3 regions of the Dactylosporangium sp. NPDC051087 genome follow, and region 1 is predicted to be linked to each of the others. Evidence: riboswitches for the same ligand, from Rfam matches in the RefSeq annotation. Region 1 holds a riboswitch; each other region holds the start of a gene.
The links. A riboswitch is a leader RNA that binds a small molecule or an ion and turns the genes downstream of it on or off. The one in region 1 is predicted to bind cobalamin.
Positions count from the first base shown of each region.

Region 2: linked by a shared signal. The riboswitch ahead of ACZ6TV_RS41640 (VWA domain-containing protein) and the one ahead of ACZ6TV_RS52875 (ribonucleoside-diphosphate reductase subunit alpha) in region 1 are both predicted to bind cobalamin.
Region 3: linked by a shared signal. The riboswitch ahead of ACZ6TV_RS36950 (prenyltransferase/squalene oxidase repeat-containing protein) and the one ahead of ACZ6TV_RS52875 (ribonucleoside-diphosphate reductase subunit alpha) in region 1 are both predicted to bind cobalamin.

Region 1 covers NZ_JBVJIJ010000055.1:33,759-37,022, reverse strand. The annotation lists gene ACZ6TV_RS52875 (ribonucleoside-diphosphate reductase subunit alpha) at 1-1,729, opposite strand, end outside; cobalamin riboswitch at 1,861-2,074, opposite strand; gene ACZ6TV_RS52870 (hypothetical protein) at 2,135-2,725, opposite strand; gene ACZ6TV_RS52865 (NUDIX hydrolase) at 2,972-3,264, opposite strand, start outside.
Region 2 covers NZ_JBVJIJ010000028.1:18,945-22,208, reverse strand. The annotation lists gene ACZ6TV_RS41650 (hypothetical protein) at 1-585, opposite strand, end outside; gene ACZ6TV_RS41645 (hypothetical protein) at 654-1,514, opposite strand; cobalamin riboswitch at 1,642-1,789, shown strand; gene ACZ6TV_RS41640 (VWA domain-containing protein) at 1,825-3,264, shown strand, end outside.
Region 3 covers NZ_JBVJIJ010000022.1:147,715-150,978, reverse strand. The annotation lists gene ACZ6TV_RS36960 (ATP-binding cassette domain-containing protein) at 1-204, opposite strand, end outside; gene ACZ6TV_RS36955 (DUF4097 family beta strand repeat-containing protein) at 217-888, opposite strand; cobalamin riboswitch at 1,039-1,187, shown strand; gene ACZ6TV_RS36950 (prenyltransferase/squalene oxidase repeat-containing protein) at 1,277-2,332, shown strand; gene ACZ6TV_RS36945 (hypothetical protein) at 2,494-2,958, shown strand; gene ACZ6TV_RS36940 (prenyltransferase/squalene oxidase repeat-containing protein) at 3,089-3,264, shown strand, end outside.

The sequences.
Region 1 (3,264 bases):
CGGCGGCGCGGGTCTCGGCGTACGCGGGGTGCGGCCCGAACCGCTCCGCCAGGTCCGCCGATGCTTCGAGGGCGGTGAGGTAGATCTCCTCCTGCACGCGGGTGGACAGCTCGCGGGCGGCGGGTGAGTCGAACGGCAACCGCAGCGTGAAGAACGCGTCCTGCAGGCCCATCAGCCCGAGCCCGACGGGTCGCCAGCGCGGGTTCGACGCGGCGGCCTGCGCCGACGGGTAGTAGTTGATGTCGATGACCCGGTCGAGGAACACCACGGCGGTGCGGACGGTGGCGCGCAGCTTGTCCCAGTCCACGCCGTCGGCGCTGTCGGTGGTGAGGTGCGCGCCGAGGTTGATCGAGCCGAGGTTGCACACGGCGGTCTCGTCGTCGCTGTTGACCTCGAGGATCTCCGTGCACAGGTTCGACAGGTGGATGGTGTTGCCGGGCGTCCCGGTCTGGTTGGACAGCGCGTTGGAGCGGTCCTTGAACGTCATCCACCCGTTGCCGGTCTGCGCGAGGGTGCGCATCATCCGGCCGTACAGGTCACGGGCCTTGACGGTCTTCACGGCGTGCTTCTCCGCCGCCCGGTACGCCTCGTCGAACTCCGCACCGAACAGGTCCGGCAGCTCGGGCGCGTCGGACGGGTCGATGAGCGACCAGTCGGCGTCGGCCTCGACCCGGCGCATGAACTCGTCCGGAATCCAGTTGGCCAGGTTGAGGTTGTGGGTGCGCCGGGACTCCTCGCCGGTGTTGTCCCGCAGCTCCAGGAACTCCTCGATGTCCGGATGCCACGGCTCCAGGTACACGCACGCGGCGCCCTTGCGCCGGCCGCCCTGGTTCACGGCGGCGACCCCGGCGTCGAGCGTCTTCAGGAACGGCACGATCCCGTTGGACCTGCCGTTGGTGCCGCGGATGAGCGCGCCCCGGCCGCGGACCCGCGTCCAGGAGATGCCGATCCCGCCGGAGAACTTCGACAGCTTCGCGACCTGGTGGTACCGCTCGTAGATCGAGTCCAGCTCGTCGCGGGGCGAGTCGACCAGGAAGCAGGACGACATCTGGGTGTGCGCGGTGCCGGAGTTGAACAGCGTCGGCGAGCTCGGCAGGTACGCGAGGGACGACATGAGCCGGTAGAAGCCGATCGCCTCGGCCGGCGTCGTGGACAGCCCGCAGGCGACGCGCAGCAGCCAGTACTGCGGCGTCTCCACCACCAGCCGCGTCTGCGGATGGCGCAGCAGGTACCGGTCGGCGACCGTCCGCAGCCCGAAGTACTCGAACCGCAGGTCCCCGTCCAGGTCGACGGCGTCGTCGAGCTTACGGGCGTTACGGGCCACGAACGCCGCGGTGGCGTCGCTGATCAGGCCCTGCTGGTGCGCGTACCGGACCGCTTGGCTGAAGCTGGCGACGCCCTGGCCGCGGACCTCCTTGTCGACGTACGCGGCCAGGAGCCGGGCGGCGAGCCGCGAGTACTGCGGCTCCTCACCGATCAGCTCGGCCGCGGTCTGGATCGACAGCTTGTCCAGCTCGGCCGTCGTCGCACCGTCGTACAGGCCGCTGATCGTCTTCGTCGCCACGCGCAGCGGGTCGACCTCGTCGAGGTCGGCGACCCACCGCTCGACCGCCTTCACGATCTTGTTGACGTCGACCGGCTCCAGGTCGCCGTTGCGTTTGCGCACCTGCATCGCGTGCCGCCGCTGCTCAGGCGCCCGCTGACCGGCCTGGTCCTGCGTCACCGTCATGTGTCCCCCTCGTCACGAACTCCGACGACGTCGGACGAGCGCAGGGGAAAGCCGCCACAGAAAGGCGCACGCGAGGCGCACCCGGCGATGGCGTCAGCCGTCCCGCGCGGCATCCGACCACCGCACACCGGACGGCGTGCGGTGCGCTGGCAGGTCTTCGGACTCGCGGGCGCGACGCCTTCCGGCGCCACCTACTGGCCGTCGCTTCCCAGACCTCGCGGTCCAGTGCTTCGTTGACGGCGGTCGTTCCCACTTACCGCTGCGGGGCAGTCCCGGATTCACACCGGGTTCCCTGTTGCCACGACCGCCCCGAAGAGCGGCCGAACCAGCTGCAGGGAACACCATATATGGGTGCGGTGCTGAATGCGCAACACCAGATGGTGTAGCGGCGTGTCGCCTGCACCACTACGCCGCGGCGAAGGCGTCGATGGCCGTGTCGCTCGCGACGTCCCTGAAGCGCTGGACGAACTGCTCTGCGCCGGCCCACGGGGCCAGCAGGTCAGGCTTCTGCTCGCTCGGCGTCCTTGCGGTGACGGACACCGTGAGCTGCACGCCCTTGCCTCGTACCGCGATGAGTTGGAACGTGTCCGGCATTGCGTGGCGCACCGTCACGACCTGCACGCCGTTCGGCCACTCCTGGTAGACATCCTCCGGGAATCCCAGCGTGAGGTCCGTGAGGTAGATCGGCGTCTGGAGTTGCTGCACGGTGACGGTGAGCTGCACAGCCCCGGTGCCGAACTTCGCCGTTGCGGCCTGGAGGTCCGGGTACTGCTCTGCCGAGAGACGCTTGCTGCCGGTCGGCGCGATGCGCTGCGCGAACGCCGTCACCCGATCGACGAGACGACCGCCCGCCTCGCTGCGCAGCGAGGGTACGGCCATCGGTGCCGTGACTGCGGCGTCGACCTCGGGGCGCGCGCCCCTGAGCAGCCACGGCGGCACTGACTCGGCCTGCGCAACCGAGTTGGCTTGCGTGCGGTCGGCACGGTCGGAGTCCATCGGGGCGATCGTAGTTGCAGCAGCCACGAGCGCGAGGGCAATTGCCGCAATGCCTCTTGCAGTGAATCCAGTCCCCCAGCCGACCCAGGGGCTGTTCCCGTGACGACCCCTAAACGCAACAGGAGCCGCTAGTGGTAGCAGGCCGAGCCGGCAGACAATGAGATCGGCAGCTCTGGGGTCGGTTGGCTCTGCCCGGCAAGGGTTCGCTGACCTGGGTGCAGCGCGGATTTCAGCGACCGGTGGTCTTCATAAGCCGAGGGCGATCGGGGCGGAGGGTGTCCCGAAGGTGAGCAGGTCGGTCAGCGGTGTGGCGAGGTCACGGGGCGAGAACAGGTCAGGTCCGGTGTAGCCGGCGATCTCGGCGAGCCGCCACCATCGAAAGCCGGCGAGGTGCTCATCAGCGGCGAGCTGCTCGTCGGTGAGCTGGCCTTGCGGTTCGAAGTGGTCGGTGCGGACGAGGAAGTAGTCGTTGACGACGCCGTAGAAGCCCGGCGCGTGATCCGCGCTGACGATCACCTGATGCCAGACGTGCGGCGGAT
Region 2 (3,264 bases), on a different contig from region 1:
GGGGCCGCCGGAGACGGTGATCTTCAGGTCGTCGACGCCGCCGCGGCGGGCCTGGAACACCAGCTGGCTCCACACCGGGGTCTTCTTCGGCACGGTCACCGTGCTGGTCTTCTGGACGACGCCGTCGCCGCTGACCAGGACGATCGGCAGGGTCGCGGTGGAGCTGCCGGTGCGGGCGGTGCCGACGCAGGTCGTCGCGCCGGCGGTCTTCTCGGTGTACGTGTAGTTCAGCGTGATCGGCGTGAGCGAGACCAGCGTGTTCGAGGTGACGGTGATGTTGAACGCCGCGTAGTCGACGCTGCCGGCCGAGAGCGAGTCGCCCTTCGACAGCGACGAGTAGGTCTTCGTGTTCGTGGGGTAGTTGACGGAGACGCCGGGCCCCGAGGCGGTGACCTTGACGTTGCAGATGTCGGCCGCCGCGCCCCACAGGGTGCTCACCCAGCCCGTCTGACCCAGCACCATCGGCGCGAGCAGCGGGATGGTCAGCCCGAGGCCGGGGGTCGCGGCGCTGGCCGGCGCGGCGGCGGGCAGGATGGCGGCCGCACCGGCGGCGCAGGCGAGAGCGATGGAGGCTGAACGGCGCATCGGAGAGGTCCTTCTCTGTCGGGACTTGGTGACGTCTGCCTGATCGGCGGCTCGGGGAGCGTGTTGAGCTAGCCGGTGAGCGCTATCCAGGTGTCGTACTGGTGCACCGCGATTCCCTCGAACGCGGCGTAGCGCTGCGCCGCACGGTCGACGTCGCTGAGCGTGGCCCGCATGGCGCTGTCGGTGCCGCCGTGGAAGGTGCAGTAGGCGCAGTCGCCGAGCGCCTGCGTCTCCGCGCCGAGCCGGGCCGGTTTCGCCGCCTCCCCGGCGCGGCGCAGCAGGTCGTCGGCGACGCCGAGCATGGAGTTGCCGCCGGTGGCGGTGTTGCGGTAGCTCATCACCGTGACGCCGTCGACCCGGGCGAGCACGGCGTCGGCCAGGTTCTCCCCGCCGACCTGCACGGTGGGCAGCCAGAACGGCACGTCCAGCTCGAGGGGCGGCCCGACCTGCGCCAGCTCGTCGAGCAGCCGCAGCAGCTGCGGCACGAGCACCGCCTGCTCCTGCTGCCACGTGGGCAGCAGGTAGGGCTCGACGTCGACGTGCAGCCCCCGGAACAGTCCGGTCGCGGCGGCGGCGCGGGCCCACGCGAGCGCGGTCGCGTGGTCCGTCGTCCAGTCCGGCTCGCCGCCGAGCGCGTCGAGCGTGATCCCGGCGTCGTCGCACAGCGCGCGGAGCCGGGTCAGCTCCGTGACGTCGGCGCGCGGGTCGTAGTACGCGAAGATCGTCGACACCGAGTGGGCGTTCGCCCAGGCCACGACGGTCTCCGGCGGCGCCCGGTCCCACAGCCACATGGCCCTGGTGCCGGGCGGGGCGACGCTGGTCTCCGGTGCGAGCGGCGGCAGCGTCCGGTGTACCGACGCCACCAGCAGACCAAGGGCCAGGACGACACCCAGGACGGGCCCCAGGACGGTGTCCGCGACGCCGCGCACGCGTGCCAGGACGCGGCGCGGGTCCGCCGGCGCCCGGTGCGCTGAGCCCGCCCACACGTCATCTGTTCGGCCGGTCGTGCCCGGCCCGAAGGATTTGGGTCACGTTGACGTCACTGGGAGCCGTGGGACACGATGAACCCCGAGCGGCCACAGGGAGGAACCCAGTGCGAGTCTGGGACGGTCCCGCCACTGTGACCGGGGAGCCTCCGTCCAGCACACGGGCCACGGCGGCGACCCGGGAAGTCAGACACTCCAGCCGCTCGTGCTTGTTGACCCAGCGGGCGCGGACCCGCTCGATAAGGATGTGCCCGTGACGTCGCCGTATCCGTTCTCGGCCGTGGTCGGCCTGCCAGACCTGCGCCTCGCCCTGCTGCTCACGGCCGTGTCCCCGGCGATCGGCGGGGTCCTCGTCCGGGGCGAGAAGGGCACCGCCAAGTCGACCGTCGTGCGGGGGCTGGCCACGCTGCTTCCCGAGGTCGACGTCGTCGCCGGCTGCCGCTTCGCCTGCGACCCCGCCGCCCCCGACCGGTCCTGCCCGGACGGCCCGCACTCCCTGGACGCGCCCGCCGCCCGGCGCCGGTCCGCGCTGGTCGAGCTGCCCGTCGGCGCCACCGAGGACCGGGTCGTCGGCACCCTCGACCTGCAGCGCGCCCTCGGCGACGGGGTCAAGGCCTATGAGCCGGGCCTGCTCGCCGCCGCGCACCGCGGTGTCCTCTACGTCGACGAGGTCAACCTCCTGCCCGACCACCTCGTCGACCTGCTCCTCGACGCGGCCGCGATGGGCCGCGCCCACGTCGAGCGCGACGGCGTCTCCGTCAAGCACGCCGCCCGCTTCCTCCTCGTCGGCACCATGAACCCGGAGGAGGGCGAGCCACGCCCGCAGCTCGTCGACCGGTTCGGCCTGGTCGTCGGCGTCGCCGCGCCCGCCACGGCGGCGCCCAGGGCCGAGGTCGTGCGGCGGCGGCTGGCGTACGAACTGGACCCCGACACCTTCGCGGCGCGCTACACGGAGGAGGACGCGGCCCTCGCCGCCCGGATCGCCGAGGCGCGGCGGGCGCTGCCGGCGGTGACGCTGCCCGACCGGCAGCTGGACCGGATCGCGCGGATCTGCCTGGCGTACCGGGTGGACGGCCTGCGCGCCGACATCGTCGTGGCCCGCACCGCGGTGGCCCTGGCCGCCTGGCACGGCCGGACGGTCGTGACGAAGGACGACCTGCGCGACGCGGCGAGGCTCGCCCTCCCGCACCGCCGCCGCCGCGACCCGCTCGACCCGCCGGGCGCCGACCAGGAACGCCTCGAGGAGATCCTCGACCAGGAGCTCAACGGCCCCGACGACGATCCCGACGAGGATCCCGACGCCGGTGGCCCGCCCCCGCGGGATCCACCCCCTGGGCCGGACGACCCGTCGCCCGATATTTCCGACACTCCGGATCTGTCCGCCGGAGAAGGCGACGGCCGGCCTCCGTCCCAACCCTCCGGGGGCGCCGACCGGCCTCCGTCCCGCCCCTCTTCAGGCACCTCCACCTCGCCCGACATTTCGGATACGTCTGGATCGGACGACACCGCCGCGCCGGAACAGGGCGACACCGGGTCGTCCGGGCAGCCGGCCACGCAGCCCGCAGGGGAGCTGGCGTTCGCGCAGGCGCCGTACAAGACCCGGCTGCTGAAGATCGGCGGCCGCGCCAACCGGCAGCAGGGCGCCCACGCCGGCCGCCGCTCGCCCGCCCACGGCCGGCACGGCAGGGTCGTG
Region 3 (3,264 bases), on a different contig from region 1:
ACCGTCGACGTGGATGGCGCCGGAGCCCGGGCCGGGCGAGATGAGCGTGGACAGGATCTTCACGGCGGTGGTCTTGCCGGCGCCGTTCGGGCCGAGCAGGGAGAAGATCGTCCCCGCGGGCACGGCCAGGTCGACGCCGTCGAGCACGACCTTGTCCCCGTACGACTTGCGCAGCCCGGTCGCCGCGATGGCCAGGTTCGTCATGGTGCTGTCCCTTCAGTTGCTGCGGGCGACGATGTCGCCGTGCGCGGTCGTGGCGTGGATGGTGAGCTCGGCGGCGCCGTCGCCGTTCTTCAGCGCGTTGTGGATGCGGCCGTGGCCGGTGCCGGCGTCCAGCGAGGCGGAGACGCCGGTGGCGGCGCCGACGGTCACGTCGCCGGCCTGGGTGCGCAGCACGAGGTTGCCGCGCACCGCCTCGGCGACGGTGATGTCGCCCTTGGCGGTGCTGATCTCCGACGAGCCGTTGACCCGGCCGACGACGACGTCGGCGGCGAGGACGGTGAGGTGGACGCTGTCGGCCTCGTCGACCTTGACCGCGCCGTGCGCCCCGTCGAAGGCGACGTCGCCGAAGCGGCCGACGGCCCGGAACTCGGCGCTGGCCGCCTTCACGGTCAGCTGGGAGCCGGCGGGCAGCTGCACGGTCACGTCGACGGAGCCCGAACTGCCGAGCAGCTGGTGCCGCACCCCGGCGTCGGCCGCGATCCGCAGGACGCCGCCGGCGTATTCGACCGTGGTCTGCTCCGCCACCTTCACGTCGCGGCTCTTCGCGGCGTCGGCCGGCCGGACCTGGACGGTCGTGTCGGCCCGGTCACCGGCGATGAACTGGACGCGGCCCGCGGGGATGTCGAGCACCGCGGAGATCGGGTCGGGGGTCTCGAAGGTCTGCATCGTGCTCTCCTCTGTCCGTTCGGCTTGGTGAGAGCACTGTCGCGAGCGCCACTGACAGCGGGCTGACAGCGCGCAGACACGCCGTCCCGCCCGTGTCAGTGAGCTGTTGGCATCGCCACAGCACGGCCGCCGGGATTGACGGCACCGCATCGCCGGGGACAGACTGTCGGTCACAACTACATAGCCGTGTGTTGATGGGGGAAGTCCGGTTGAAGTCCGGCGCTGGCCCGCAACGGTAGGCGGTGAGCGATGTCTGCTCGCCGCGAGCCCGAATACCTGTCCGACACGCGTCGTCTCTTGCACCTCCCTACCCGTCGTGGCCCACGGGTCGGAGCCACCGGGCATGCCCGGTTTCTCTCGACTGCCAGGGCCGGAGAGGCACCGCCCGATGGCAGTCCCCCGGCACCGCGCCCGCACCCTCCTCACGAGGGTGCTCGCCGCGCTCGCCCTGTCCAGCGTCCTGACCGTCACGGCCGTCGCACCGGCCGCCCTGCCGGTCACAGCTGCACCACCCACCGTCAACCGGTCCGACGCCGCCGCCGGGTGGCTGGCCCACCGGCTCGTCGACGGCGAACGCTTCGAGGTCGTCTTCGACGGCGTCGCCTACCCCGACCAGGGCCTCACCATCGACGCGATCCTCGCGTCCGCCGCCGCGAAGGTCGCCGGCGCGAACGCCGCCAAGGCGACGGCGTGGCTGGCCCGGCCGGAGATCCTCACCGGCTACATCGGGGACGGCACCGAGGCGTACGCGGGCGCGACCGCCAAGCTCGCCCTCGCCGCGCAGGTCCGCGGCGCCGACCCGGCCGCGTTCGGCGGCGTCGACCTGATCGCCCGGCTGCGCGGGCTGCAGGCGCCATCGGGCCGCTTCACCGACCGGTCGGCCTTCGGCGACTACAGCAACCAGCTCACCCAGGCGTTCTCGCTGCTCGCCCTGGACCGCACCCCGGCCGGGGCGCCCACGTCCGGCGGCACGTACCTCGCCGGCACCCGCTGCGCCGACGGCGGCTACCCGCTCTACTACGACCAGCCGGCGTGCATCAGCGACGTCGACGCGACCGCGTTCGCCGTGCAGGCGCTGCTCGCCGTCGGCCGTCCCGCCGACGCGGCGCCGGCGGTCGCGTGGCTGGTCTCGGCGCAGGCCGCCGACGGTTCGTTCGCCGACTCCGCCGGCACGGCGAACGCCAACAGCACCGGTCTGGCGGCACAGGCCCTGGCCGTCGCGGGACGGCCGGTCGCCTGGCTGAAGGCCCGCGGCTTCCTGCTCAGCCTGCAGGTCCGCTGCGGCGCGGACCGGGGCGCCATCGCCTACGCCGCCGGCGGGTTCGACCCGGCGACCGCGGTCCGGTCGACCGCGCAGGCGGTGCCCGGCCTGACCGGCTCGGGCCTGGCGACGCTCACCGCACGCGGATCCCGCGCCGCCGCACCGATCCTGGTGTGCCCGTGAACACGACGCCCGGCATGCCCGTGAACACCAGGCGCCACACACCCGCGCACACCGCCGCACGCGTTCCCCTGAACACCGGACCCCGCATGCCCCTGAACACCGGCGTGCCCCTGACCACCCGACCCGGCACACCCGTGCACACCGTCCACAGTGGAGGAATCATGCGCCGGTTGCCGGCCGCTCTGTTCGCCGCGCTCGCCGTCACCGCGACGTTCGTCCTCGCCGATCCGGCACCGCGGGCGGCGCACGCGGCCGCCTGCGCGCCCGGCGCCGGGGTGAGCGTCGTGGTCGACTTCGGCCCGCTCGGCGGCGGGGTCGTGGTCGGCTGCAAGCTCGGCGACCCGCCGACCGGGCTGGCCGCGCTGACCGGCGCCGGGTTCACCGTCACCGGCACGCAGCGCTGGGGCCTGGCGTTCGTGTGCAGGATCAACGGCCAGCCGACCGCGGCGTCCGACCCGTGCGTCAACACCCCGCCCACGTCGGCGTACTGGTCGTACTGGCACGCCACGCCCGGCGGCGCATGGACGTACAGCAGCGCCGGCGCCTCCTCGTTCAACCCGGCGATCGGCACCGTCGAGGGCTGGCGCTTCGGCTCCGGTCAGGCACCGTCGATCACCGCCCCCTGAGCCATCCGGCACCGGAGGCGGTGCCCCGCGGCACCGCCTCCGTCGGCTTCGAGCCTCCGTCAGCTCTGAGCCTCCGCCAGCTTTGAGCCTCCGCCAGCTTTGAGCCTCCGCCAGCTTTGAAAGGCCCCTCATGCGCCCGCACCGCAGCGCCGCCGCCGCTCTCGCCGCCACCGTCCTCGGCGGCGTGATCGCGGCCACCGCCGTCGCCGCCCCGAGCCCCGCGCAGCAGACCGCCGGCCGGGACGCCGCCACGTGGCTCACCACCCAGTTCGAGGACGGGGTGCTCACCAACTTCGGGCTGCCCGA